One region of the Streptomyces sp. CRN 30 genome, then DNA from elsewhere that is predicted to be linked to it. Evidence: riboswitches for the same ligand, from Rfam matches in the RefSeq annotation. Region 1 holds a riboswitch; each other region holds the start of a gene.
What was found. A riboswitch is a leader RNA that binds a small molecule or an ion and turns the genes downstream of it on or off. The one in region 1 is predicted to bind S-adenosylmethionine.

Region 1 (9,463 bases):
CGGCGACGGGGCGCCCGGCCGCAAGGTCCTCACCTTCGACACGGGCAGGCCCGCGGCCAAGAAGCGGCTCGACGTGGTCTTCGGGCCCGACAAGGGCACGTACGGGGTGGGCCGGCCGCTCACGGCCGAACTGAGCATGCCCGTCAAGGACCCCGCCCAGCGGAAGACCGTCGAACGCGCCCTCAAGGTGGAGTCGACGCCCGCCGCGGAGGGCGCCTGGCACTGGGTGGACGACAAGGAACTGCACTACCGCCCCCGGGACTACTGGCCCGCCCACGCCACCGTCCGGGCCCGCTCCACCCTCAAGGGCATCAAGATCGGTGACCGGCTCTGGGGCGGCACGGCCAAGCCCTTGCAGATCGAGACCGGCGACCGCGTCATCGCCGTCACGGACGCCTCCTCGCACACGATGACGGTCTTCCGCAACGGCGAGGAGATCAAGTCGATCCCGGTCACCACCGGCAAGCCCGGCTTCGAGACCCGCAACGGCGTCAAGGTCGTCCTCGGCAAGGAGCCGTTCGTCCGGATGCGCAGCACCACCGTCGGCATCGCCGAGGGCTCCTCGGAGGCGTACGACCTCCCCGTCCACTGGGCCACCCGGGTGACCTGGAGCGGCGAGTACGTGCACGCCGCCCCCTGGTCCGTCGGCTCCCAGGGCTCCGCCAACGTCAGCCACGGCTGCACCGGCATGTCCACCGGCAACGCCGAGTGGTTCTTCGACACCGTCCGGGAGGGCGACATCGTCGAGGTCGTCAACTCCTACGGCGACACGATGGAGACCTTCGGCAACGGCTTCGGCGACTGGAACCTGGACTGGAAGAAGTGGCGCACGGGCAGCGCCCTCACAGGCGGCAACCCGAACGGCCCGGCGGAACAGGAAGCCCCACGACTCCGCCCGACGGCCACATGAGTGCCCCGTCAGGGGCGCGGGGAACGGCGCGACAAACCACAACGAACCCGCACCCGCCCCGCGACCCCAAGGCCCCACCCCACTAGGCGCTCTGCAACCGCCCCTGCCGCAGCAGAGAAGCCAACGCGGACGCGAACTCCACCGGCTCGACCGGCAGCGTCACAGCCGCGTCCGCCCGGCTCCACGTAGCCAGCCACGCGTCCTGCGGACGTCCGATGAGCAACAGCACCGGCGGACAGGCGAACACCTCGTCCTTGATCTGCCGGCACACCCCCATGCCGCCCATCGGCACGGCCTCGCCGTCCAGCACGCAGACGTCGATCCCGCCGCGGTCCAGCTCCTTGACGACGGCGGCCGGAGTGGCGCACTCCACGAACTCCACGACGGGCACGTCCGGAGCCGGCCTGCGGCCGGTCGCGAGCCGTACCTGTTCCCGGGTGGTGGAGTCGTCGCTGTAGACCAGCACCGTGACGGTCGGCTGCATGCTTCCTCCGAAAGGTCGTGTCCCGTTGCGCGGGATGCTACTCCCTCGGACACCCCGTCAACACCGGGCGCAACACGGCTCCTGAGGGCCCTTCCGCTGGGCCATCCGGGCAGTCCGGACGGGGTGAACACTCCGAACGGCACCCCCGGGAGTGAGGGCGGGATAAGCGACCGACATAATGTCGGTCGTGGCGACAGCAACGACAGTAGATACCGGGCACGCGCACCCGTCGGTCAACCGACCGAACCTCACCAGCGTCGGAACCATCATCTGGCTGAGTTCCGAGCTGATGTTCTTCGCGGCCCTCTTCGCGATGTACTTCACCCTGCGATCGGTGACCGGCCCGGACTTCTGGTCCGAGAAGGCCGACGCGTTGAACCTTCCGTTCTCCGCGACGAACACCACGATCCTGGTGCTCTCCTCCCTCACCTGCCAGCTCGGCGTGTTCGCCGCCGAGCGCGGTGACGTGAAGAAGCTCAGGATGTGGTTCATCGTCACCTTCATCATGGGTGCGATCTTCATCGGCGGTCAGGTGTTCGAGTACACCGAGCTGGTCAAGCACGAGGGCCTGTCGCTCTCGTCGGACCCGTACGGCTCGGTGTTCTACCTGACCACCGGCTTCCACGGACTGCACGTGACGGGCGGCCTCATCGCCTTCCTGCTGGTCCTCGGCCGCACGTACGCGGCCCGGAGGTTCACCCACGAGCAGGCGACCGCCGCCATCGTCGTGTCCTACTACTGGCACTTCGTCGATGTCGTCTGGATCGGCCTCTTCGCCACGATCTATTTGATCAAGTAGGCGCGGACCGCTTCCCGCGCACACATCCAGAAGCATCGACGCAGAAGATCCTGACACCGGGGTAATCCGTGAAAAAGCTCTCCGCACGACGACGCCACCCGTTGGCGGCGATCGTCGTCCTACTCCTCGCGCTGGCATGCACCGGGGGGCTCTACGCCGTGTTCGCGCCCGCGGACAAGGCGCAGGCCGATGAGACGGCCCAGTCCCTCGCCATCGACGAGGGCAAGAAGCTCTACGCCGTCGGCTGCGCGAGCTGCCACGGCACCGGTGGCCAGGGCACCACCGACGGTCCCAGCCTCGTCGGCGTGGGCGCCGCGGCCGTGGACTTCCAGGTGGGCACCGGGCGCATGCCGGCCCAGCAGCCGGGCGCGCAGGTCCCCCGCAAGAAGAACATCTACTCGCAGGCCGAGATCGACCAGCTCGCGGCCTACATCGCCTCGCTCGGCGCCGGTCCGTCCATCCCCTCGGACGAGAAGTACGACGTCGAGGGCGCGGACGTCGCCAAGGGCGGTGAGCTCTTCCGCACGAACTGCGCGCAGTGCCACAACTTCACCGGCAAGGGCGGCGCCCTGACGCACGGCAAGTACGCTCCGACGCTCGAGGGCGTCGACCCGAAGCACATCTACGAGGCCATGCAGACCGGCCCGCAGAACATGCCTTCCTTCCCCGACACCACGCTGACGGAGCAGAACAAGAAGGACATCATCGCGTACCTCGACGCGGTCAACGGGGACGACACCGTGGACCCGGGCGGTCTGTCGCTGGGTGGCCTCGGGCCGGTCAGTGAGGGCCTCTTCGGCTGGATCTTCGGTCTCGGTGCCTGCATCGCCGTCGCCGTGTGGGTCGCCGCCCGGACCGCAAAGGCCAAGAAGTCATGAGTAGCCAAGACATTCCAGAAGAGAACCTGCCCGCCGCGCGGGAGACCGCGCACGGCGAGGTCGCGGACGAGAAGCACCCGTTCGCCGACCCGGGGCTGCCGCCCCACGAGCACCGCGTCCAGGACATCGACGAGCGGGCCGCGAAGCGCTCCGAGCGCAGCGTCGCCTTCCTGTTCACCCTGTCGATGCTGGCCACCGTCGGCTTCATCGCCTCCTTCGTGGCCATCGACCACGAGAAGTCGGTCTACGTCTTCCCGATCGGGCACATCAACGCGCTGAACTTCGCGCTGGGCCTGACGCTGGGCGTCGCGCTGTTCTGCATCGGCGCGGGCGCGGTCCACTGGGCCCGCACCCTGATGTCCGATGTCGAGGTCGCCGACGAGCGTCACCCGATCGCGGCGTCCCCCGAGGTCCGTGCCAAGGTGCACGCCGACTTCAAGCAGGGCGCCAAGGAGTCCGCGATCGGCCGCCGCAAGCTGATCCGCAACACGATGTTCGGCGCGGTCGCCCTGGTGCCCCTCTCCGGCGTCGTGCTCCTGCGCGACCTCGGTCCGCTGCCCGAGGACAAGCTGCGCCACACGCTGTGGTCCAAGGGCAAGCTGCTCGTCAACATGAACACCAACGAGCCGCTGCGTCCCTCGGACGTCGCGGTGGGCTCCCTCACCTTCGCCAAGCCGGAGGGCCTGGAGGAGCACGACGAGGAGTTCCAGAACGAGATCGCCAAGGCCGCCCTGATGATCGTCCGCATCCAGCCGGACAACATCAAGGACAAGCGCGAGCTCGAGTGGTCGCACGAGGGCATCGTGGCGTACTCGAAGATCTGCACCCACGTGGGCTGCCCGATCTCCCTGTACGAGCAGCAGACGCACCACGTGCTCTGCCCCTGCCACCAGTCCACCTTCGACCTCTCCGACGGCGCCCGGGTGATCTTCGGTCCCGCCGGTCACGCCCTGCCGCAGCTGCGCATCGGCGTGAACGACGAGGGCTACCTCGAAGCGCACGGCGACTTCGAAGAGCCCGTCGGTCCTGCATTCTGGGAGCGCGGATGAGTACACATGAGGCCACCACGACCCGCTCCCGCGGGAAGGCACCGGCCGGCGAACGCGTCGCCGACTGGGCCGACGGCCGGCTGGGGATCTACTCCCTGGCCAAGGCCAACATGCGGAAGATCTTCCCCGACCACTGGTCGTTCATGCTCGGTGAAGTCTGCATGTACAGCTTCATCATCATCATCCTGACCGGTGTGTACCTGACGTTGTTCTTCCACCCGTCGATGAACGAGGTGGAGTACCACGGCAGCTACATCCCGCTGCAGGGCCAGCTGATGAGCGAGGCCTACAAGTCGACGCTGGACATCAGCTTCGACGTCCGCGGTGGTCTGCTGATCCGGCAGATCCACCACTGGGCGGCGATCATCTTCCTCGCCGGCATGTTCGTGCACATGATGCGCGTCTTCTTCACCGGCGCGTTCCGCAAGCCGCGTGAGATCAACTGGCTGTTCGGCTTCCTGCTGTTCGTCCTCGGCATGTTCACCGGTTTCACCGGTTACTCGCTCCCGGACGACCTGCTCTCCGGCACCGGTGTCCGCTTCACGCAGGGCGCGATCCTGTCCGTGCCGATCGTCGGCACGTACATCTCGATGTTCCTGTTCGGCGGGGAGTTCCCCGGGACCGACTTCGTCGCCCGGTTCTACTCGATCCACATCCTGCTGCTGCCGGGCATCATGCTCGGGCTGATGGTGGCCCACCTGATCCTGGTCTTCTACCACAAGCACACGCAGTTCGCGGGTCCCGGCAAGACCAACAAGAACGTCGTCGGCATGCCGCTGCTGCCGGTGTACATGGCCAAGGCCGGAGGCTTCTTCTTCCTGGTCTTCGGCGTGATCGCGATCATCGCGGGCATCGCCTCGGTCAACCCGATCTGGTCCATCGGCCCCTACCGGCCCGACATGGTCTCCACCGGCGCCCAGCCCGACTGGTACATGGGCTTCGCCGAGGGACTCGTCCGCGCCATGCCCGGCTGGGAGATCAACTTCTGGGGTCACACGCTCGTCCTGGGTGTGTTCGTCCCGCTGGTGATCTTCGGTCTGTTCCTCGCGATCATCGCCCTGTACCCGTTCATCGAGTCCTGGGTCACCGGGGACAAGCGCGAGCACCACATCCTGGACCGCCCGCGCAACGCCCCGACCCGGACCGCGTTCGGCGTCGCCTGGGTCACCGCGTACATGATCATGCTGGTCGGTGGTGGCAACGACATCTTCGCCACCCACTTCCACCTGTCGATCAACGCGGTCACCTGGTTCGTCCGGATCGGCTTCTTCGTCGGCCCGGTCATCGCCTTCGTCGTCACCAAGCGGATCTGCCTCGGCCTCCAGCGCCGGGACAAGGAGAAGGTGCTGCACGGCCGCGAGTCGGGCATCATCAAGCGCCTGCCGCACGGTGAGTTCATCGAGGTGCACGAGCCGCTCAGCCAGGAGCAGATGTACTCGCTCACCGCGCACGAGCAGTACAAGCCGGCCGAGATCGGCCCGGCCGTCGACGAGAACGGCGTCGAGCGGAAGGCCGGCGGCGTGGAGAAGCTCCGCGTCAAGCTGAGCAAGTCCTACTACGGCGAGGAGTCCCAGATTCCGAAGCCGACCGTAGACGAGTACAAGGAGATCACCAGCGGCCACGGCCACCACTGATCCTCCTGCGTCGCCACACGACAGCGAAGGGCCCCGTCCGGTGTTCGGACGGGGCCCTTCGTCGCGCCCCCGGGCTGGATAAGGTGGACCCACGTCTTGCCCGCGCGGGATCTCCTCCCGCGCGGGTTCTCTTCCCACTTTCACAGGAGCGGCTGATGAGCGCTGTGACCCCCGCTGGAGGCGACACCGCGGCGGGCCGCTCCTGGCCCGTGCTGCTGAACGGACTGCTGGACGGCCGGGACCTCTCCGCGGACGAGACCGCGTGGGCGATGGACGTCATCATGCGCGGCGAGGCCACCGACGCGCAGATCGCCGGGTTCGCGGTGGCCCTGCGCGCCAAGGGCGAGACCGTCGACGAGATCGGCGGCCTGGTCCGCGCGATGTACGGGCACGCCCATGTCATCCAGGTCCCCGGCGACACCGTCGACATCGTCGGCACCGGCGGCGACGGCGCCAAGACCGTCAACATCTCCACCATGTCGGCGATCGTCGTCGCCGGCACCGGGGCGAAGGTCGTCAAACACGGCAGCCGCGCCGCCTCCTCGGCGTCCGGCGCCTCGGACGTCCTGGAGAAGCTCGGCGTCAATCTCGACCTGACGCCGCGGCGCGTCACCGAGGTCGCCGAGGAAGCCGGGATCACCTTCTGCTTCGCCGTGAAGTTCCACCCCGCGCTGCGCCACGTCGCGGCGGCCCGCGGACAGCTGGGCGTGCGGACGGTGTTCAACTTCCTCGGTCCGCTCACCAACCCGGCCAACGTCCGCTCCCAGGCCATCGGCGTCGCCGACGCCCGGATGGCACCCATCATCGCCGGGGTCTTCGCCGAGCGCGGCAACTCCTCACTGGTCTTCCGCGGCGACGACGGGCTGGACGAGCTGACGACCACGGCCACGTCCCGGGTCTGGACGGTGCGCGACGGCAAGGTGACCGAGGAGACCTTCGACCCGCGGGACGTGGGCATCGAGCTGGTGCCCGTCGAGGCTCTGCGCGGCGCCGACGCGTCGTACAACGCCGACGTGGCCCGGCGGCTGCTGAACGGCGAGACGGGCCCCGTACGGGACGCCGTCCTGCTCAACTCGGCGGCGGCCCTGGTCGCGCTGGAGCGCGGCGACGGCCCGCTGACGGACCGCATCGGGGCCGCCATCGAGCGGGCCGCGGTGTCGGTCGACTCCGGCGCGGCCAAGAGCGTCCTGGACCGGTGGGTGGCCGCGACCAACGCCTGACGGCCGCCTCGGAGGCCGTCGGTCCGCCCGACGGCCCCGTGCGGTGTACGTCCCGCGATCCGGACACGGGTTGCGGGACGTCGATCTTTTCGCTTACGTTCGTCCCCAGGTCATGAGTGACAGTCATGAGGCCCCGGCCGACTGTCCGGCAACCCTCCGTCCGTGGCGGGGTGCCCCGGGTGAAGACCAGGCCGCAGGCAGCGAGGTCTGCGGCAAGCGCGGACCCCTCGCACACTTCCAGAAGTGTGGGGCCAGGGGTCCTGGTCGTCGAGGAGCCTTCCGTGAGCAAGCGAATGCGCTAGGGCCGCAGAGCCCCGCCTCCGCACACCCTTCTTCTTCTCTTCCGGCGCGTGCCGTGCCTCGCCGCGCCCGAATTCTCACGGGAGTCCCGTCATGTCCGCACCCACCGCTGTCTCCGCCCCGCTGGCCGTCCTCGGCGCCGACGTCACCGTGCCGCTCGTCACCGGCGGCGAGGTCACCTACGCGGCCCTCGACTACGCGGCCAGCGCCCCGGCCCTGAAGCGCGTCTGGGACGACGTCGCCGCCTACGCGCCCTACTACGGCAGCGTCCACCGGGGCGCCGGGTACCTCTCGCAGCTCTCCACCGACCTGTTCGAGAACGCCCGCCGGACCGTCGCGGAGTTCCTCGGCTGCCGCACCGGCGACCAGGTCGTCTTCACCCGGTCCACCACCGACTCCCTCAACCTGCTCGCCGCCGCCCTCCCGGCCGGCTGCCGGGTCTTCGTCTTCGAGACCGAGCACCACGCCTCGCTGCTGCCCTGGAGGAACGCGGACGTCACCTACCTCGACGCCCCGCGCACCCCGGCGCAGGCCGTCGAGACCCTGGAGCGCGCCCTCGCCGCCCGCGAGCCGTACGGCCCCGCGCTGGTCTGCGTCACCGGCGCCTCCAACGTCACCGGCGAGCTGTGGCCGGTGCGCGAGCTGGCCGCCGCCGCCCACGCCCACGGCGCCCGGATCGTCCTGGACGCCGCCCAGCTCGCCCCGCACCACCCGGTGGACCTCGCCGGCCTCGACGTGGACTGGGTCGCCTTCTCCGGGCACAAGCTGTACGCGCCCTTCGGCTCCGGGGTGCTGGCCGGCCGCGCCGACTGGCTCTCCGAGGCCGAGCCCTACCTCGCCGGCGGCGGCGCGAGCCGCCGGGTCAGCCGCCGTGCCGACGGCGGTGTGGACGTCGAGTGGCACGACAGCGCCGCCCGCCACGAGGCCGGGTCGCCCAACGTCATCGGCGCCTACGCCATCGCCTCCGCCTGCAAGGCGCTCACCGAGGCCGGGTTCGAGACGCTCCTCGCCCGCGAGGAGCACCTGATCCGCACGGTCCGCGAGGGCCTCGCCGAGGTGCCCGAGGTGCGGGTCCTCTCGCTCTTCGGCGCCGACGCGCCCCGCGTCGGCGTCCTCTCCTTCGTCGTCGACGGCTGGAACAGCTCCCACTTCGCCGCCGCCCTCTCCGCCGAGTACGGCATCGGCGTCCGCGACGGCCTCTTCTGCGCCCACCCGCTGGTGCGCACCCTGCTCGGCAGCGACCCGCAGACGCAGGGCGAGTGCGGCGCCCCCGAGGCCGCGCCCGGCGAGAAGTCCCTCAACGCCGTCCGGGTCAGCTTCGGCGCGGGCACCCCGGACGAGCACGTCGAACGGTTCGTGACGGCCGTGAAGGAACTGGTCCGCGACGGCGCCCGCTGGAACTACCGCACCGAGGACGGCCGCTGCGTCCCCGACACCTCCGCCGCCGCGGCCGCCTGAGCCGGTAGCCGCGCGCCGAGGACGATCATCCGCAGCGCCCGCTCGGTGGCGTCCGTGACGAGTTCGGCACCCCGCAGCAGCGCCTCCGCCAGTGCCATCGGCGCGGGCAGGATGCCGTGGCAGGCATCGACGCCCGGTACGTCGTACGCGCCTTCGCCGAGGGTGCCGGCCAGCGCCAGCACCGGACGCCCGTGCAGCTTGGCGCGGCGGGCGACCTCGGCCGGGATCTTTCCGCGCGGCGTCTGGTGGTCCAGGGCGCCCTCGGCGGTCAGCACCAGGTCGGCGCGGGCCAGCCGGGCGTCCAGGTCCAGCGGGTCGAGCAGCACGTCGAACCGGGGCAGCAGCCGCGCGCCGAGGGCGGCGAGGCCCGCGCCAAGGCCGCCGGAGGCGCCGGTGCCGGGGCCGCCGCGCAGGTCGGGGCGGCCGGTGGCGACATCGCGGGCGAGGACGTACGCCCAGTTCTCAAGACCCGCCGAGAGGTGTTCGACCTGGGCCTGGGTCGCGCCCTTCTGCGGGCCGAAGACCCGGGCCACGCCGCGCTCGCCGCACAGCACGTTGAACGGGTTGCAGGCGACGAGCAGTTCGGTCTCCCGCAGGCGGGGGTCCAGGCCGGACGGGTCCACGCGGGCCAGCCGGGTCAGTTCCCGTCCGCCCGGCGGCAGTTCGAAGCCGTCCGCGTCCAGCAGCCGGGCGCCGAGGGCCTGCAACGCGCCCGCGCCGCCGTCGGAGGT
Region 2 (9,463 bases), on a different contig from region 1:
GTGCTGCTGTGGTGCAGCGAGCCGCTGCACCAGGTCTCTCCCGCCGTGGTCGCGCTGATCGGCGCGGTCGTGGCCTCCTCGCCGGCCCTCGGCACCGTCCGCCTGAAGGACGCCCTGAGGACCGTCCCCTGGTCGCTGCTGCTCTTCATGGCCGCGACGATGGCGATGGGTGTCGCGCTCGCCGACTCGGGCGCGGCGAAGTGGCTGGTGGGCGGGTTGCCCGCGGGCGGGGTCCCGCCGGCCCTGTTCCTGACCGTGGTGATCGTCGTCAGCACGGCGGCCCACCTGGTGCTCCAGTCCCGTTCGGCGCGCTCCTCGGTGCTGGTCCCGCTGGTGGTCGCGGCCGCCGTGGGCGCCGGGGTCAACCCGGTCGCGGCCGCCCTCGCCTCCACCGCCGCCGCGGGCTTCTGCCACACCCTGCCGGCCTCCGCGAAGCCGGTCACGCTCTTCGCCGACATCCCCGGTACCCCCACCTACACCCCGCGCGACCTGCTCCGGCTGTCCGCCGTCCTGGCGCCGCTCACGGCCGCCCTGGTCCTGCTCTTCGCCGTCGCGGTGTGGCCGCTGCTCGGCGTCCCCGTCCTCCGCTGACCCATCGTTGGGAGACCGTCCCATGTCGCACTCCATGCTCACCCGTATCGCCGTCGCGCCCAGCGGCTTCAAGGAGTCCCTCTCCGCCCAGGCCGCCGCCGACGCCATCGCGGACGGTGTCCGCCGGGTCCTGCCCGACGCCGAACTCGACCTGATCCCGCTGGTGGACGGCGGCGAGGGCACCGCCGCCGCACTGGCCGCCTCGACCGGGGGCCGGCTGGTCGCGCTCCCCGCCACCGGCCCGGTCGGGGAGCCCCTGGGCACCCACTTCGCGCTGCTCGGCGGCGCCCGGGACACCGCCGTGGTGGAGATGGCGGCGGTCGCGGGCCTCTCCCTCGTCCCGCGCGGCCTGCGCGACCCCGGCGCCACCACCACGTACGGCGTCGGCGAACTGATCCGCGCCGCGCTCGACACGGGCGTACGGCGGATCCTCGTCGGCTGCGGCGACTCGGGTACGTCCGACGGGGGCGCCGGCGCGCTCCAGGCCCTGGGGGCCCGGCTGCTGGACGCGGACGGCCGCGAGCTGCCCCCGGGCGGGCGGGAGCTGAACCGCCTGCGCCGCGTCGACCCGGCCGGCCTGGACCCCCGCCTCGCGGACACCGAACTGCTCGTCGCCTGCAACCCGTACAACGTGCTGTGCGGGGAGCGCGGCGTCGCCCGGGTCTTCGGCCCGCAGAAGGGCGCGACGCCCACGCAGGTGGAGGAGCTCTCGGCGGGGCTGGAGAACTGGGCGCGCGTCCTCACCCGCGACCTCGCCGTCACCGGCACCGATCTGCGCCACGGCCCCGGCACCGGCGCCTCCGGCGGCCTGGGCGCGGGGCTGGCGGCGCTGGGCGCCCGGCTGCTGCCCCGCTTCGACGTGCTCCTGGACAGCCTCGACCTGGACGCCCGGCTGGCCCGCGCCGACCTGGTCCTGACCGCGGAGGGCGCCCTGGACCACCAGACGCCCCGCGGCAAGGTCCCGGCCGAGGTGGCCCGGCGCGCCAAGCTGCACGGGCGGCCGGTGCTGGCGCTGGCGGGCACCCTCGGCGAGGGCGCCCACGACGTACCGGGCGTGGACGCCTGTCACGGCATCCTGCCCGCGCCGATGGCCCTGGCCGAGGCCCTGGTCCGCGCCTCCGAACTGCTCACCGACGCCACCGAGCGCGCCCTGCGGATGATCCTGCTGGGCGCCCGGCTACCGGCGCCCGCCTCCGTGACGGCCCCGTTGCCCGCCCCGCTGACCGTCCCGGCGGCTCACGCGGCGGTGTCGGGCACGCAGCGCCCGTTCTCCGTCCGGTAGCCCCACTTGGCACCGTCCCGCACGAGCTCGGCGACCGCGGCCGTGAACCGCTCCACGTGCTCGTCGGGCGTGCCCGCGCCGAAGCTCACGCGGATGGCGTTGAGCGACTTCTCGCCGGGCGCGGCCTCGGGCGCCCCGCACTCCCCCTGCGCCCCGGGCGCGGTGCCGAGCAGCGTGCGCACCAGCGGGTGGGCGCAGAACAGGCCGTCGCGGACGCCGATGCCGTACTCGGCGGAGAGCGCGGCGGCGAAGTGCGAGCTGTTCCAGCCCTCGACGACGAAGGAGAGGACCCCCACGCGCGGGGCGTCGTCGCCGAACAGCGACAGGATCCGCACCCCGGGAACCGCGGTGAGCCCCGTGCGCACCTTCTCGACCAGGTGCCGCTCGCGGGCCACGAGACGGTCGAAGCCCTCCTCGGTGAGCGCCTTGCAGGCGGAGGCGATGGCGTAGGCGCCGATGACGTTCGGGGAGCCGGCCTCGTGGCGGGCGGCCCCCTCGTGCCACTCGACGTCCACGCCGCCGTCCGCGCGGCGCGAGACGGTGCGGGAGGCGCCGCCGCCCGCCAGGTAGGGCTCGGCCTCGCGCAGCCAATCGGCGCGCCCGGCGAGGACCCCGGAGCCGAAGGGCGCGTACAGCTTGTGCCCGGAGAAGGCCACCCAGTCGACGTCCAGGTCACGCACGGACACCGGGTGGTGCGGGGCGAGCTGCGCGGCGTCCAGCACGATGCGCGCGCCGTGCGCGTGCGCGGCGGCGGCCAGCTCGCGCACCGGCCACAGCTCTCCGGTGACGTTGGAGGCGCCGGTGACGCACACCAGCGCGGGGCCCTGGGGGACGCGGGCGGCCAGGGCGCGCTCCAGGGTGGCGACGGCCTCGTCCGGGGTGCGCGGGGCGTCCAGGTACGTCACCCGGGCGTCTCGCCAGGGCAGCAGCGAGGCGTGGTGCTCGGTCTCGAAGACGAACACCTGGCAGCCGGCGGGGAGCGCGGTGGCCAGCAGGTTCAGCGAGTCGGTGGTGGAGCGCGTGAAGACGATCTCGTCCTCCTCGCGGCAGCCCAGGAACTCCGCGACCGTCACCCTGGCGTTCTCGAAGAGGTCCGTCGACAGCTGCGACAGGTACCCGGCGCCCCGGTGCACGCTGCCGTAGTACGGGGCGTAGGCCGCCACGTCGTCCCACACCCGCTGGAGGGCCGGGGCGCTCGCGGCGTAGTCGAGCGCGGCGTAGGTGACCTCGCCGCCGGTGACGAGCGGGACGGTGACATCCCGGCCCAGAACGGGCAGCGGAGTACAAATGGACTGGTCGGCGGCAACGGTGGAGACAGACATGGGTGCACTCCTGTGCGAGCAGACGGAACTCACCGCGCGAGCGGGGGCGCTCGAGCGCGGACGAGAAGAAAAAGGGTGTGCGGAGGCGGGGCTCTGCGGCCCTATCGCATTCGCTTGCTCAACAGAAGGCTCCTCGAGGACCAGGACCCCTGGCCCCGCACTTACCGAGAAGTGCGCGAGGGGTCCGCGCTTGCCGCAGACCTCGCTGCCTGCGGCCTGGTCTTCACCCGGGGCACCCCGCCACGGACGGAGGGTTGCCGGACAGTCGGCCGGGGCCTCATGACTGTCGCTCATGACCTGGTACGGGAACGTACGTGAAGTGATCGTCGTCCCGCAACCCGTGTCCGGATCGCGGGACGACGAACAGCTGGGCGCTACGCGTTGCTGGCGGCCACCCAGCGTTCCAGGGTCCGCTTCGCCGCGCCGGAGTCGATGGACTCGGCGGCCTCGTCCATGCCCGCGCGGATCTGCTCGGCCAGCGTGCCGGCGCCCGGCTCCAGGGCCACCAGGGCCGCCGCCGAGTTGAGCAGGACGGCGTCCCGTACGGGGCCCTCCTCACCGTTCAGCAGACGGAGCGCCACGTCGGCGTTGTACGAGGCGTCCGCGCCCCGCAGCGCCTCGACCGGCACCAGGTCCAGGCCGACGTCGCGCGGGTCGAAGGACTCCTCCGTCACCTCGCCCGCGCGCACGACCCACACCCGGGACGTGGCCGTGGTGGTCAGCTCGTCGAGGCCGTCGTCGCCGCGGAAGACCAGGGAGGAGTGGCCGCGCCGGGCGAAGACGCCCGCCATGATCGGCGCCATCCGCGGGTCGGCGACGCCCACCGCCTGCGCCTGCACCTGTGCCGGGTTGGCCAGCGGGCCGAGGAAGTTGAACACCGTGCGGATGCCCATCTGGCCGCGGGCGGCGGCCACATGGCGCAGCGCCGGGTGGAACTTCACCGCGAAGCAGAAGGTGATCCCGGCCTCCTCCGCCACCTGCGCCACCCGCCGCGGGGTCAGCTGCAGGTTGACGCCGAGCTCCTCCAGGACGTCCGAGGCCCCGGAGGCCGAGGAGGCGGCGCGGTTGCCGTGCTTGACGACCTTCGCGCCGGTGCCGGCGACGACGATCGACGACATGGTGGAGATGTTGACCGTCTTCGCGCCGTCCCCGCCGGTGCCGACGATGTCCACCGTCCTCCCCGGCACCTGGATGACGTTGGCGTGTTCGTACAGCGCCCGCACGCAGCCGGAGATCTCCTCGACGGTCTCGCCCTTGGCGCGCAGCGCCACCGCGAAGGCGGCGATCTGCGCGTCCGTCGCCTCGCCGCGCATGATCAGGTCCATCGCCCAGGCGGTGTCGTCCGCGGTCAGGTCCCGCCCCTCGAGCAGTCCGTTCAGTACGGCGGGCCAGGAGCGGCCCGCCGCGGTGTCGCCTCCAGCGGGGGTCACAGCGCTCATCAGCCGCTCCTGGGTGTGTCTCTCCGGGGAGAGTGAGTAAAGACGCCTCCACCCTATCCACCCCCGGAGACGGGGAAGGGCCCCGTCCGGTGTCCGGACGGGGCCCTTCCTGTGGCGTGGCTGAGGCAGCGATCAGTGGTGGCCGTGGCCGCTCGTGATCTCCTTGTACTCCTCGACGGTCGGCTTGGCGATCTGGTTCTCCTCGCCGTAGTAGCCCTTGCTGAGCTTGGCGCGGAGCCTCTCGATCGGCGACACCTTGCGCTTGACGCCGTTCTCGTCGACCTCGGGGCCGATCGCGGCCGGCTGGTACTGCTCGTGCGCGGTGAGCGTGTACAGCTGCTCCTGGCTGAGCGGCTCGTGCACCTCGACGAACTCACCGTGCGGCAGGCGCTTGATGATGCCCGTCTCACGGCCGTGCAGCACCTTCTCGCGGTCCCGGCGCTGCAGGCCGAGGCAGATCCGCTTGGTGACGATGAACGCGATGACCGGTCCGGCGAAGAACCCGATGCGGACGAACCAGGTGACCGCGTTGATCGACATGTGGAAGTGGGTCGCGACCAGGTCGTTGCCACCGCCGATGAGGCCGATCATGTACCAGGTGATCCACGCGACACCGAAGGCGGTGCGGGTCGGGGCGTTGCGCGGGCGGTCCAGGATGTGGTGCTCGCGCTTGTCGCCGGTGACCCAGGACTCGAAGAACGGGTACAGCGCGATCACGGCCAGCACCAGACCGAAGACGACCAGCGGGATGAACACGCCCAGGGCGAGCGTGTGGCCCCAGAGGTTGATCTCCCAGCCCGGCATGGCGCGGACCAGGCCCTCGGCGAAGCCCATGTACCAGTCGGGCTGTGCGTTGGTGGACACCTGGTCCGGACGGTACGGGCCGAGCGCCCAGATCGGGTTGATCGTGACGAGTGCCGAGATGATGGCGATGACACCGAAGACCAGGAAGAAGAAGCCTCCGGCCTTGGCCATGTACACCGGCAGCAGCGGCATGCCGACGACGTTCTTGTTGGTCTTTCCGGGGCCCGCGTACTGCGTGTGCTTGTGGTAGAAGACCAGGATCAGGTGCGCCACCATCAGGCCGAGCATGATGCCCGGCAGCAGCAGGATGTGGATCGAGTAGAAGCGGGCCACGAAGTCGTCGCCCGGGAACTCGCCGCCGAACAGGAACATCGAGATGTACGTGCCGACGATCGGCACGGACAGGATCGCGCCCTGCGTGAAGCGGACACCGGTGCCGGAGAGCAGGTCGTCCGGGAGCGAGTAACCGGTGAAACCGGTGAACATGCCCAGGGCGAACAGCAGGAAGCCGAACAGCCAGTTGATCTCACGCGGCTTGCGGAACGCGCCGGTGAAGAAGACGCGCATCATGTGCACGAACATGCCGGCGAGGAAGATCAGCGCGGCCCAGTGGTGGATCTGCCGGATGAGCAGACCGCCCCGTACCTCGAAGCTGATGTCCAGCGTCGACTTGAAGGCCTCACTCATCAGCTGGCCCTGCAGCGGCACGTAGACGCCGTGGTACTCCACCTCGTTCATCGAGGGGTGGAAGAACAGCGTCAGGTACACACCCGTGAGGATGATGATGAGGAAGCTGTACATGCAGATCTCGCCCAGCATGAACGACCAGTGGTCGGGGAAGATCTTGCGCATATTGGCCTTGGCCAGGGAGTAGATCCCCAGTCGGCCGTCGGCCCAGTCGGCGACGCGCTCGCCGGCCGGTGCCTTCCCGCGCGGGCGCGGGTCGGCGGCGGTGGTGTTCGTAGTGCTCATCCGCGCTCCCAGAAGGAAGGACCGACGGGCTCCTCGAAGTCGCCGAGCGCCTCGAGGTAACCCTCACCGTTCACACCGATGCGCAGCTGCGGCAGAGCGTGACCGGCCGGGCCGAAGATGACGCGGGCACCGTCGGAGAGGTCGAAGGTGGACTGGTGGCAGGGGCAGAGGACGTGGTGCGTCTGCTGCTCGTACAGGGAGATCGGGCAACCGACGTGGGTGCAGATCTTCGAGTACGCCACGATGCCCTCGTGGGACCACTCGAGCTCGCGCTTGTCCTTGATGTCGTTCGGGTGGAGCCGAACGATCATCAGGGCCGCCTTGGCGATCTCGTTCATGTAGCCGTGCTCGTGCGGGTCCAGGCCCTCGGGCGCGGCGAACGTGAGCGAGCCGACGGCGACGTCCGAGGGACGCATGGGCTCGCCGGTGTTGTGGTTGATGAGCAGCTTGCCCTTTTCCCAAGCCGTGTGGCGCAGCTTGGTCCCGGGCGCGGGGCCGAGGCCGCCCAGCAGGAAGACGCCGGAGAGCGGCACCAGGGCCAGCGCGCCGAACATCGTGTTGCGGATCAGCTTGCGGCGGCCGAGCTGCGACTCCGCGGCACCCGCCCGGAAGTCGGCCATGACCTTGGCCTTGACCTCGGGCGACGCCTCGATCGGGTGACGCTCGTCGGCGACCTCCACGTCCGACATCAGCGTGCGGGCCCAGTGGACCGCGCCGGCGCCGATGCAGAACAGGGCGACGCCGAGCGTGGTGCCCAGCGCCAGGTTCAGCGCGCTGACGTGGCCGAGCGTCCAGACGTAGACGTGCTTGTCGACCGGGATCGCCAGGTACGCGACGATGAAGCCGACGGTCGCCAGCATCGAGAGCGTGAACAGCATGGCGACCGTGCGCTCGGAGCGCCTGGCGGCCTTCTCGTCGATGTCCTGGATGCGGTGCTCGTGGGGCGGCAGACCCGGATCGCTGAACGGGTGCTTCTCGTCCGCCACGTCCACGGCGCCGTGCGCGGTGTCCTGCGCTGCGGGCAGGTTCTCTTCTGGAATGTCTTGGCTACTCATGACTTCTTGGCCTTTGCGGTCCGAGCGGCGACCCAGACGGCGACGGCGATCAGCGCACCGAGACCGAAGACCCAGGCGAACAGGCCCTCACTGACCGGGCCGAGGGCGCCGAGGCCGATGCCGCCGGGCGTCTCGGTGTCGTCGCTGTTGACCGCGTCGAGGTAGGCGATGATGTCCTTCTTGTTCTCCGCCGTCAGCGTCGTGTCGGGGAAGGAAGGCATGTTCTGCGGGCCGGTCTGCATGGCCTCGTAGATGTGCTTCGGGTCGACGCCGTCGAGGCTGGGCGCGAACTTGCCCTCGGTCAGCGCGCCGCCCTTGCCGGTGAAGTTGTGGCACTGCGCGCAGTTGGTGCGCCACAGCTCACCGCCGTTGGCGATGTCGGCGTCCGCGGGGTCGTACTGCTCCTCAGTCGGGACGGTCGGTCCGGCGCCCAGCGAGGCGACGTAGGCCGCGAGCTGGTCGATCTGGGCCTGCGTGTAGATGTTCTTCTTGCGCGGGACCTGCGCGCCCGGCTGCTGGGCCGGCATGCGTCCGGTGCCCACCTGGAAGTCGACGGCTGCGGCGCCCACACCCACGAGGCTCGGCCCGTCGGAGGTGCCCTGACCACCGGTGCCGTGGCAGCTGGCGCAGCCGACGGCGTAGAGCTTCTGGCCCTCTTCGATGGCCAGGGACTGGGCGGTTTCGTCGGCCTGCGCCTTGTCAGCGGGCGCGAAGACGGCGTACAGCCCCCCGGTGGCCGCCAGCGCGATGAGTAGGACGACGATCGCCGCCAGCGGATGGCGTCGTCGTGCGGAGAGCTTTTTCACGGATTACCCCGGTGTCAGGATCTTCTGCGTCGATGCTTCTGGTAGTGGATCGGTCCGTCGCGGCCTTCGGTGTACCGCCGACGGCAGCCCGATTTACTTGATGATGTAGATCGTGGCGAAGAGGCCGATCCAGACGACATCGACGAAGTGCCAGTAGTAGGACACGACGATGGCGGCGGTCGCCTGCTCGTGGGTGAACCTGCGGGCCGCGTAGGTGCGCCCGAGGACCAGCAGGAAGGCGATGAGACCACCCGTCACGTGCAGGCCGTGGAAGCCGGTCGTCAGGTAGAAGACCGAGCCGTACGGGTCGGACGAGAGCGAGAGGCCCTCGTGCTTGACCAGCTCGGTGTACTCGAAGACCTGGCCGCCGATGAAGATCGCACCCATGATGAAGGTCACGACGAACCACATCCGGAGCTTCTTCACGTCCCCGCGCTCGGCGGCGAAGACGCCGAGCTGGCAGGTGAGGGAGGAGAGCACCAGGATCGTGGTGTTCGTCAGCGAGAACGGGAGGTTCAGGCTGTCCGCCTTCTCGCTCCAGAACTCCGGACCGGTCACCGATCGCAGGGTGAAGTACATCGCGAAGAGGGCCGCGAAGAACATCAGCTCGGAGCTCAACCAGATGATGGTTCCGACGCTGGTGAGGTTCGGTCGGTTGACCGACGGGTGCGCGTGCCCGGTATCTACTGTCGTTGCTGTCGCCACGACCGACATTATGTCGGTCGCTTATCCCGCCCTCACTCCGGGGGGTGCCGTTCGGGGTGTCCGCGCCCCGTGCGCTGCCCGTTCGGCCCATCGAAGCCCTGTCAGAACCCGTGCTGACGGGGTGTTCGGAGGGGTAGCATCCGCGCATCGGTCCTGTTGCCGTGCCCGTATCTCGTACGTACGACGCCGACGTCCCGGAGGAAGCATGCAGCCGACCGCAACGGTGCTGGTCTACAGCGACGACTCGAGCACCCGCGAGCAGGTGCGGCTCGCGACCGGGCGCAGGCCGGCCCCGGACGTCCCCGCCGTCACGTTCGTCGAGTGCGCCACGCCCGCCGCCGTCGTGCGGGAGCTGGACAAGGGCGGTGTCGACGTCTGTGTCCTGGACGGCGAGGCCGTGCCGATGGGGGGCATGGGGGTGTGCCGCCAGATCAAGAACGAGGTCTTCGACTGCCCGCCGGTGCTGCTGCTGATCGGCCGCCCGCAG
Region 3 (9,463 bases), on a different contig from region 1:
CGGTGATCGGACCGGGCGCCCGGTGGCCGATCGGCGGCATCGCGTTGAACAGGTGCGTGGCGACGGTGGCGCCCGCGTCGATCGCCGCCACGGTCTGCTCGTACGTCGCGTCCGTGTGCCCGACCGCCGCGATCACGCCGTGCTCGGCCAGCAGCCGTACGGAGTCCAGACCGCCCGGCAGCTCGGTGGCGAGCGTGACCATCCTGGCGTGGCCGCGGGCCGCGTCGAGGAGCTTGCGGACCTCCGCGGGGTCCGGGTCGCGCAGCAGCGCCTCGGAGTGGGCGCCCTTGCGGCACGGGGAGATGAACGGGCCCTCGAAGTGGATGCCGGCGATGTCGCCCTGCTCGGCCAGTTCCGCGAGCTGCCCGGCGCGGCGGGCGAGGCCGTCCAGGTCGCCGGTGACGGTGGAGGCGACCAGGGTGGTCGTGCCGTGCAGACGGTGGGTGCGGATGCCGGCGAGGACCTCCTCGGTGGTGCCGGAGGTGAAGGAGGCGCCGCCGCCGCCGTGGTTGTGGAGGTCCACGAAGCCGGGGACCACCCAGTGGCCGGTGAGGTCGATCCGCCGGGCGTCGGGGGCGGCCTGAGTGGTGATGCGGGTGCCGTCGATGGCCAGGGTGGCGTCGTCGGCCGTGCCGGTGGGGAGGACGATCTTCGCGCCGGTGAGGAGGAGGGGGGTGGTGTCCGTCGCGGGGTGCGGGCTCGTTGTGGTCGCTCGCGCTCCGCGGCGGAGCCGCATATCGGCGCTGTCCCGCGCCCCTGGGTGGGCTGCCATCAGGCGGATTCCTCCGTAAGGTCGGCATGGTCCAGCAAGTCCCAGGCCAGCAGGCCCGCGCCCCGGCAGCCTGCCGTGTCGCCCAGGGCGGCCGGGACGATCGACGGCTCGGTCTGGAAGGTGACCCGGCGGGTGACGGCCTCCCGCAGCGGTGTGAACAACGTTTCCCCGGCTTCCGCCAGCCCGCCACCGATGACGACGACCCGGGGGTCCAGCAGGGTGAGGGCGGTGACCAGGCCGTCGGCGAGGGCGTCGATCGCAGCCAGCCAGACCTCCCGGGCCCGCGCGTCGCCGGAGTCGACGGCCTTGGCGCAGTCGGCGGCGTCCGCCTCCGGGTCGCCGCACGCCGCCGCCCACGCCTGGCCGACGGCGCTGGCGGAGGCGTACCGCTCCAGGCAGCCGTGCTGCCCGCACGGACAGGCGGTGCCGCCGGGGCGTACGACGACGTGGCCGATCTCGCCCGCGAAGCCGTGCGCGCCGCCCTCGACCCGGCCGTCGATGCCGATGGCGCCCGCGATGCCGGTGCCGAGGGGGACGAAGAGGTAGCGGTCGGCGCCCCGGCCGGCACCGACGCGGCCCTCGGCGAGGCCGCCGGTGCGCACGTCGTGGCCGAGGGCGACCGGGATGCCGAGCCGTTCGGTCAGCAGGGCCCGCAGCGGGACGTCGCGCCAGCCCAGGTTGGCGGCGTAGGCGGCGAGGCCGCGTGCCTCGTCGACGATGCCGGGGACGGCGACGCCGGCGGCCGCGGCGGGCTCGCCGAACCGGTCGGCGCCCAGGGCGCGCAGTTCCGCGGCGAAGTCGAGGATGCCCGCGACGACCGCGTCCGGTCCGCGCTCCCGGCCGGTGGGCCGGCGGGCCTGGTGCAGCAGTTCGCCGTCCGGTCCCGCCAGGGCGGCCTTCATCCCGGTGCCGCCCACGTCGAGGGCGATGACATGTCTCACGGGGACAGTGTGGCCCGTGGACCCGCGAGAGGTCTAGTCCATTCACGTGGTGTAGACCTTGTTCCGGTAAACGGACAGCAGTCGGCACCAATCGGTCGGCAGAGCAGGGGGCGAACAGTGCGGCGACGTGGAAAAGGGACGATCGCGGCGGTGTCCGCGCTGGGTCTGTCGGCGGTCCTCGGCGGCTGCGGCATCGGCTCGGGCGGCTCCGACGAGGTGACCCTGCGGCTGGTCGCCGCGGACTACGGCGACGGCAAGGAGACCGGCTCCCAGCGGTACTGGGACGAACTGGCCGAGGCGTACGAGTCCGACCACCCCGACGTGGACGTCCGGGTCACCGTCTACTCCTGGAGCGACGTCGACCGGAAGGTCCGCGCGATGGTCGACTCCGGTGACGCGCCCGACCTCGCGCAGATCGGCGCCTACGCCGACTACGCGGACAAGGGGCTGCTCTACCAGGCCGACGACCTGCTCTCCATTCCCACGCAGGCCAACTTCGTCTCCCAGCTCGCCACCGCGGGCCAGGTCAACGGGGTGCAGTACGGAATGCCGTTCGCGGCCTCCACACGCGTGCTCTTCTACAACAAGACCCTCTTCGCCAAGGCCGGCCTCTCCGCGCCCGAGACCTGGGAGGACCTCGCCGACGCCGCGCAGGCGCTCGACGCGGAGGGCGTGACGTACCCGTACGCGCTGCCGCTCGGCCCCGAGGAGGCGCAGGCCGAGACCATGCAGTGGATGCTCAGCGGCGGAGGCGGCTACACCGACTCCCTCGGCACCTACAGCGTCGACTCCCCGCAGAACGTCGACACCTTCACCTGGCTCAAGGACGAACTCGTCGACAAGGGCCTCACCGGGCCGGTCGCGCCCGGCAAGCTCGACCGGGCGGACGCCTTCGCCGCCTTCGCCGAGGGCAAGGTCGGAATGCTCAACGGCCACCCGTCACTGATGGCGATGGCCAAGAAGAACGGCGTGGAGTACGGCATGGTGCCGACCCCCGGCGTCGACGGGGCGAGCGGCACCACGCTCGGCGTCACCGACTGGATGACCGCCTTCAAGCAGAACGGCCACCAGGAGCAGGCCGGCGACTTCCTCGACTACGTCTACAGCGACCGGAACGTCCTCGACTTCTCCCGCCGCTACGACCTGCTGCCGGTCACCGGCTCCGCCTCCGAGACCATGGGCGCGGCCGCCGAGGACAAGGAGCTGAAGCCGTTCCTCGACGAACTGCTCACCTCCGAGCTGTACCCGGTCGGCGAGAAGTCCTGGGCGACGGTCAGCGCACGGGTGAAGAAGGACATCGGCAGGGCGGTCGCCCGCGGCGAGGACCCCGAGTCCGTCCTGAAGGAGATCCAGACGGCCGCGACGCAGGCCGGCTGAGCCGCCTGAGCCCCCCGGTGTCGGTGCCCGGCGTTACGGTGCGGGCATGAACGAGGCAGAGCGGCAGCCGCTCGGGGAACGGGAACGGGCGGTCCTGGCGCTGGAGGGCCGCGGCTTCTCCGGCCCCGGCGCCAAGGAACGCGCGATCCGCGAGGAACTGGGCCTCGCCCCCGTGCGCTACTACCAGCTCCTCAACGCCCTCCTCGACGACCCCCGGGCCCTGGCCGCCGCCCCGGTCACGGTCAACCGCCTGCGCCGGGTCAGGGAGTCCAGACGCACGGAACGGTAGATCCTGACGCACGGAACGGCAGAGGCGTGCGAGCGGTGCCCCCGGGATAGGTTCGCCGTATGGGCAGCCACCACACGGACGCAACACCCGACACGCCTGACCAGCCGCCGGCCCCCCTGCCGACGCCCGCCACCGAGGCCGGGCGGGACGGGCTCGGCGCGGTGCTCGCGCACCCCGGCCGCACGGTGGTCGCGCTCGACTTCGACGGCACGCTCGCCGAGATCGTGCCCGACCCCGACCGGGCCCGCGCCCACCCGGACGCGGTCCCCGCGCTGGCCGCGCTCGCGCCGAAGGTCGCCTCCGTCGCCGTGATCACCGGCCGCCCCGCCGAGGTCGCCGTCCGGCACGGCGGTTTCGCGGACGTACCCGGCCTGGAGCACCTCGTCGTCCTCGGGCACTACGGCGCCGAGCGCTGGGACGCCGCCACCGGCACCGTCACCGCGCCCCCGCCGCACCCCGGGGTCGCCGCCGTCCGCGCCGGACTGCCCGCCCTCCTGGATCGGGCCGGGGTCCGCGACGGCGCGTGGATCGAGGAGAAGGGCCGCTCGATCGCCGTGCACACCCGGCGGGCCGCCGACCCGCAGGCCGCGTTCGACGCGCTGCGCGGACCCCTGGCCGAACTGGCCGGGCGGCACGGACTGATCGTCGAGCCCGGCCGGATGGTGCTGGAGCTGCGCCCGCCGGGCATGGACAAGGGCGTCGCCCTCCTCGACCACGCCCGTGCCACCGGCGCGGCGGCCGTCCTCTACGCCGGTGACGACCTCGGCGACCTGCCCGCCTTCGACGCCGTCGACACCCTGCGCGGCGACGGCACCCCGGGGCTGCTGGTGTGCAGCGGCAGCGACGAGGTGACCCGGCTGCGTGAACGCGCCGACCTGGAGGTGGACGGCCCGGCCGGGGTCGTCGCCCTGCTGAGCGCCCTCGCCCGACGGCTGGCCTGAGACAAGGTCACAGAGATTCCCCCCGTCTGTCACAGGCGTGTCCTGACGCCGCGGGGGGCGCAACCCGCCCCCCGCCCGACGCCCTCCTCCGCACCGTAAAGCCTGATCGACCAGGCACAGGAACCGTGGAGGACCCGCCATGACCGCTCGCAAGACGCTCACCCGGAAGACGAACGCCCGCAAGATCTCGGCGCTCGCCGTCACCGCCGTGGCCGCCTGTCTGGCCCTCACCGCCTGCGAGAGCGGCGGCACCGACGACACCTCGTCGGCGACCGCCGGGACGTCCGTGACCGCCACCGCCGAATCGTCCACCCCGCCCGCCGACTCCACCGACGCGAGCGCCACCGCGTCCGTCGGGTCGACCGCCCCGACCGCGGAGTCGAACGCCACCACCGACTCCTCCGCGCAGGGCGGCGAAACCACCCCCGCCGCCGGCCTCGCGCTGGACCTGAAGTGCACCAACCAGCTGGACTACGCGAACGACTCGCGGTCCAACGCCGAGATCAACTCCATCGGCGCCGACACCGGGACCTGCCCCGTGCCCGAGGGCGCCGCCGACCCGGACGGCCTCGCGCTGGACCTGAAGTGCACCAACCAGATCGACTACGCGAACGACTCCCGGTCCAACGCGGAGATCAACTCCATCGGCGCCGACACCGGCACCTGCCCCGAGCCGCAGCAGTAGGCGGCAGGAGAGGCGGCAGGGCGGCAGAAACCAGGGTCAGCCCCGCAGGGCCTCCAGCTGGTCCAGGAACCACCGCGCCGGCGGCAACGCCGTTGCCGCCGCGGCCAGCCGCTTCGTCCGCTCCGCGCGCTCGCCGTCCGGCAGGGAGAGCGCCTCGTGCAGGGCGTCCGCCGTACCCACCACGTCGTACGGATTGACGACGACGGCGTCCTCGCCCAGCTCCTCGAAGGCCCCGGCCTCCCGGGACAGCACCAGCGCCACCCCCTCGTCGGAGACGACCGGCACCTCCTTGGCGACCAGGTTCATCCCGTCCCTGATGGGGTTGACCAGCGCCACGTCGGCCAGCCGGTACGCCGCCAGCGACCGCGCGAAATCGTCCTCGACGTGCAGCACGACCGGCGTCCAGTCCGGCGTACCGAACTCCTCGTTGACCGACTCGGCGACCCGCCGGACCTCCGCCGTGTACTCCCGGTAGACCGCGAGATCCTGCCGGGAGGGGTAGGCGAACGCGACGTGCACCACCCGCTCCCGCCACTCCGGCCGCCGCCGGAGCAGCTCCCGGTAGGCCAGCAGCCCCCGCACGATGTTCTTCGACAGCTCGGTCCGGTCCACCCGCACGACCGTGCGCCGGCCCTCGCCGATCTGTCCCCGCAGCGCCGCCATCCGCTCGTCCACGTCGCTCTCCCGCGACCGCTTCCGCAGGAACTCCGCGTCCGCCCCGAGCCCGTGCACGCCCACCTCGGTGGAGCCGAGCCCGCCCACCAGCGCGTCGCAGCACGCGGTGAACGCGTCTGCCCAGCGGTGGGTGAGGAACCCCAGCCGGTCCGCGCCCAGCATCCCGCGCAGCACCTGCTCGGCGATGTCGTCGGGCAGCATCCGGAAGTACTCCACCGGCGCCCACGGCGTGTGCGAGAAGTGGCCGATGCGGAGATCGGGCCGCAACTCCCTGAGCATGCCCGGCACCAGCGTCAGGTGGTAGTCCTGCACCAGCGCGACCGCGCCCTCGGCGGCCTCCTCGGCCAGCGCCTCGGCGAACGCCCGGTTGAACGCCACGTAGGAGTCCCACCGCCGGCGGAACTCCGCGTCGAAGACCGGCTCCACCGGCGTCTGGTACAGCATGTGGTGGACGAACCACAGCACGGAGTTGGCGATGCCGTTGTACGCGTCGCTGTGCACGTCGGCGGGGATGTCCAGCATCCGTACGCCGTCCTCGCCCGCCCCGCGCCGCACCGCCTCGCGGTCGCCGTCGGACAGCGCCGAGCACACCCACAGCGCACCCGCGTCCGGTCCGATCGCCGACAGCCCGGAGACCAGTCCGCCGCCGCCCCGCTTGGCGCGCAGCGAACCGTCCCCCCCGACCTCGTACGACACGGGGCCCCGATTGGAGGCCACCAGCACCTGAGCGGCACCGAAGGACGCGGACGAAGCGGACGAAGAAGAAGCGGAAGCCGAGGAAGCCATACGACTCAAACTAGCCCGGCCGCCAACAGCTCAAACGTACGTTCACGCGACCTTGCGCTCCGCGTACTCGGCGATCTCCAGCATCGGCGGGCGTTCCTCGGTGTCCACCGAGAACGTCCGCGGCTCGAACCCCTGCGCACCTCGCTCGAACTGCGTCAGCGCCGGCCGGACCAGATGGCCCCGGGCCAGCCTGAGCTGCGCGGTCCGGTAGATCGCGGCGGCCATCCGGCCCAGCGCCTGCCCGTCCTGGTGCCGGTGCCTGCGCACCCCGACGTCGACCTGGGCGAGGGCGTCCAGGCCCACCAGGTGCAGCGCGTCCACCAGCATGCCCAGCTCCACCCCGTAGCCGACGGGGAACGGCAGCCGCTCCAGGAGCGAGCGGCGGGCCGCGTACTCGCCGCCGAGCGGCTGCACGAAACCGGCCAGCCGCGGCCAGTGCATGTTCAGCAGCGGGCGGGCCATCAGCTCGGTGACCCGGCCGCCCTGCCCGGCGGCGCCGCGCAGCGGACGGTCGTACATGGCCTTGACCAGGTGCACGTCCGGGTCGGTCAGCAGCGGGCCGACGATCCCCGTGACGAAGTCGGACGAGAACTCCTTGAGGTCGGCGTCGACGAACGCCACGATGTCCCCGCTCGTCACCAGCAGTGACCGCCACAGCACCTCGCCCTTGCCGGGGACGGGCGCGAGGCGCGGCAGGATCTCGTCGCGGTGCACGACGCGGGCGCCGGCCGCCGCGGCCACCTTCGACGTGGCGTCGGTCGACCCGGAGTCGATCACGACGATCTCGTCGACCAGCGGTACCTGGCACATCAGGTCGTGGCGGACGGCCGCGACGATGTCGCCGACGGTCTCCTCCTCGTTCAGCGCGGGCAGCACGACGCTGACCCGCTGGCCGGTGCGCTGCTTGGCGGCCAGTATCTGGTGGAGCGGACGGTCGGTCACGGACCAGGAGCGTGCACTGAGCCAGCGCTCGACTTCTTCCAGCACGGTCTGCGGCTCCTCCCTGTTGTGGATCACGGTCAGCGGGTCAGGCGTCGCATATGTGATCCATCTCGCGCATCGGACGACTATCTCAACTGTCCTGGCCTTCGGTTACAGTCTTGAACAACGCGGATGACCATCGCATGTCGGGGGTGGCCGCCGCTGACAACCACATACAGCTCATCCAGAGGGGCAGAGGGACACGGCCCGATGAAGCCCCGGCAACCCTCCAGTCGGTACTCGTGAAGACGCGAGGCTCCCGGCTCGGGAAGGTGCCAAATCCGTCTCACGGCGAAGTGCGTCGTGAGGAAGATGAGGAGAAAGGGCCTCGCCTCCATGGCTGTGCAGACTGCCGAAAGCACCACCACTCCCGCCGCCTCCGTCGATCTCGGCCCCGCCGCGGCGCTCTCCTGCCGGGAATGCGGCCACCGCGTGCCCCTCGGCCCGGTCTTCGCCTGCGAGGAGTGTTTCGGCCCGCTGGAGATCGCTTACGACTTCTCCTCGTACGACACGGAGAAGCTCCGCGCGCGCATCGAAGCGGGCCCCGCGAACATCTGGCGTTACGCGCCGCTGCTGCCCGTCCCGGCGGACGTCGCCGACAAGCCCAACATCAACCCGGGCTGGACCAAGCTCGTCCAGGCCGACCGCCTCGCCGCCGAGCTGGGCGTCACCGGCGGTCTCTACGTCAAGGACGACTCCGGCAACCCGACGCACTCCTTCAAGGACCGGGTCGTGGCGCAGGCACTGGAGGCGGCGCGCGCCTTCGGCTTCACCACCCTCTCCTGCTCCTCCACCGGCAACCTGGCCGGCGCCGTCGGCGCCGCCGCCGCCCGCGCCGGTCTGCGCTCCTGCGTGTTCATCCCGCACGACCTGGAGCAGGGCAAGGTCGTCATGGCCGCGATCTACGGCGGCGAGCTGGTCGGCATCGAGGGCAACTACGACGACGTCAACCGCTTCTGTTCCGAGCTGATCGGCGACCCGGCCGGCGAGGGCTGGGGCTTCGTCAACGTCAATCTCCGCCCCTACTACGCGGAGGGGTCCAAGACCCTCGCGTACGAGATCTGCGAGCAGCTCGGCTGGCGCCTTCCCGACCAGCTCGTCGTGCCCATCGCCTCCGGCTCCCAGCTCACGAAGATCGACAAGGGTCTGAAGGAACTGATCGAGCTGGGGCTCGTCGAGGACAGGCCGTACAAGATCTTCGGTGCCCAGGCCGAGGGGTGCTCGCCGGTCTCCACCGCGTTCAAGGCCGGCCACGACGTGGTCCGCCCGCAGAAGCCGAACACCATCGCCAAGTCGCTGGCCATCGGCAACCCGGCCGACGGGCCGTACGTCCTCGACATCGCCCGCCGCACCGGCGGCGCGGTGGAGGACGTCACGGACGAGCAGGTCGTCGAGGCGATCAAGTTGCTGGCGCGGACGGAAGGGATCTTCGCGGAGACCGCGGGCGGGGTCACGGTGGGCGTGACGAAGAAGCTGATCGAGGCGGGTGTCCTCGACCCGTCGCTCACCACCGTGGTGCTCAACACCGGGGACGGTCTGAAGACGCTGGACGCGGTCGCCGACACGGGGCTCACGGCGACGATCCGGCCGAACCTCGACTCCTTCCGTGCGGCGGGGCTGGCGTAGCGCCGCGCAGTTCCCCGCACCCCTAGGCAGATCCCCCTGACCGGAGGTTTCAAGTGAGTGTCTCTGTCCGCATCCCGACCATCCTGCGTACGTACACCGGCGGGCAGGCCGAAGTGACCGCCGAAGGGGCCACCCTCGGCGAGGTCATCGCCGACCTGGAGAAGAACCACACCGGGATTTCCGGGCGGGTTCTCGACGACCAGGGCAAGCTGCGGCGGTTCGTCAACGTGTACGTCAACGACGACGACGTCCGATTCGAGCAGGGTCTGGAGACGGCCACCCCGGACGGGGCCGGCGTCTCGATCATCCCCGCGGTCGCCGGCGGCTGATCCGTCACCCACCGTTCCCCCGAATTGCCCCCTCCGTGAGAGAAGCGGAGGGGGCAATTCC

Region 2: it holds a riboswitch for S-adenosylmethionine, as region 1 does, so the genes downstream of both, UW392_RS13255 (aminotransferase class V-fold PLP-dependent enzyme) here and UW392_RS31360 (aminotransferase class V-fold PLP-dependent enzyme) in region 1, are expected to answer to the same signal.
Region 3: it holds a riboswitch for S-adenosylmethionine, as region 1 does, so the genes downstream of both, thrC (threonine synthase) here and UW392_RS31360 (aminotransferase class V-fold PLP-dependent enzyme) in region 1, are expected to answer to the same signal.

Annotation. Positions count from the first base shown of each region.
Region 1 is NZ_JAVRHI010000295.1:23,705-33,167, forward strand. Features, by position in the region: gene UW392_RS31325 (L,D-transpeptidase) at 1-910, shown strand, start outside; gene UW392_RS31330 (hypothetical protein) at 993-1,394, opposite strand; gene UW392_RS31335 (heme-copper oxidase subunit III) at 1,573-2,193, shown strand; gene UW392_RS31340 (c-type cytochrome) at 2,262-3,071, shown strand; gene UW392_RS31345 (ubiquinol-cytochrome c reductase iron-sulfur subunit) at 3,068-4,120, shown strand; gene UW392_RS31350 (cytochrome bc complex cytochrome b subunit) at 4,117-5,754, shown strand; gene trpD (anthranilate phosphoribosyltransferase) at 5,910-6,974, shown strand; SAM riboswitch class IV at 7,083-7,199, shown strand; gene UW392_RS31360 (aminotransferase class V-fold PLP-dependent enzyme) at 7,368-8,732, shown strand; gene UW392_RS31365 (glycerate kinase) at 8,675-9,463, opposite strand, start outside.
Region 2 is NZ_JAVRHI010000138.1:16,140-25,602, reverse strand. Features, by position in the region: gene UW392_RS13265 (SLC13 family permease) at 1-591, shown strand, start outside; gene UW392_RS13260 (glycerate kinase) at 626-1,873, shown strand; gene UW392_RS13255 (aminotransferase class V-fold PLP-dependent enzyme) at 1,828-3,195, opposite strand; SAM riboswitch class IV at 3,377-3,493, opposite strand; gene trpD (anthranilate phosphoribosyltransferase) at 3,570-4,634, opposite strand; gene UW392_RS13245 (cytochrome bc complex cytochrome b subunit) at 4,767-6,410, opposite strand; gene UW392_RS13240 (ubiquinol-cytochrome c reductase iron-sulfur subunit) at 6,407-7,465, opposite strand; gene UW392_RS13235 (c-type cytochrome) at 7,462-8,271, opposite strand; gene UW392_RS13230 (heme-copper oxidase subunit III) at 8,365-8,985, opposite strand; gene UW392_RS13225 (hypothetical protein) at 9,182-9,463, shown strand, end outside.
Region 3 is NZ_JAVRHI010000535.1:18,243-27,705, forward strand. Features, by position in the region: gene nagA (N-acetylglucosamine-6-phosphate deacetylase) at 1-772, opposite strand, end outside; gene UW392_RS62325 (ROK family protein) at 772-1,713, opposite strand; gene UW392_RS62330 (extracellular solute-binding protein) at 1,864-3,090, shown strand; gene UW392_RS62335 (DUF3263 domain-containing protein) at 3,137-3,379, shown strand; gene otsB (trehalose-phosphatase) at 3,439-4,320, shown strand; gene UW392_RS62345 (hypothetical protein) at 4,460-5,005, shown strand; gene UW392_RS62350 (trehalose-6-phosphate synthase) at 5,042-6,466, opposite strand; gene UW392_RS62355 (glucosyl-3-phosphoglycerate synthase) at 6,509-7,453, opposite strand; SAM riboswitch class I at 7,625-7,766, shown strand; gene thrC (threonine synthase) at 7,784-9,073, shown strand; gene UW392_RS62365 (ubiquitin-like small modifier protein 1) at 9,127-9,402, shown strand.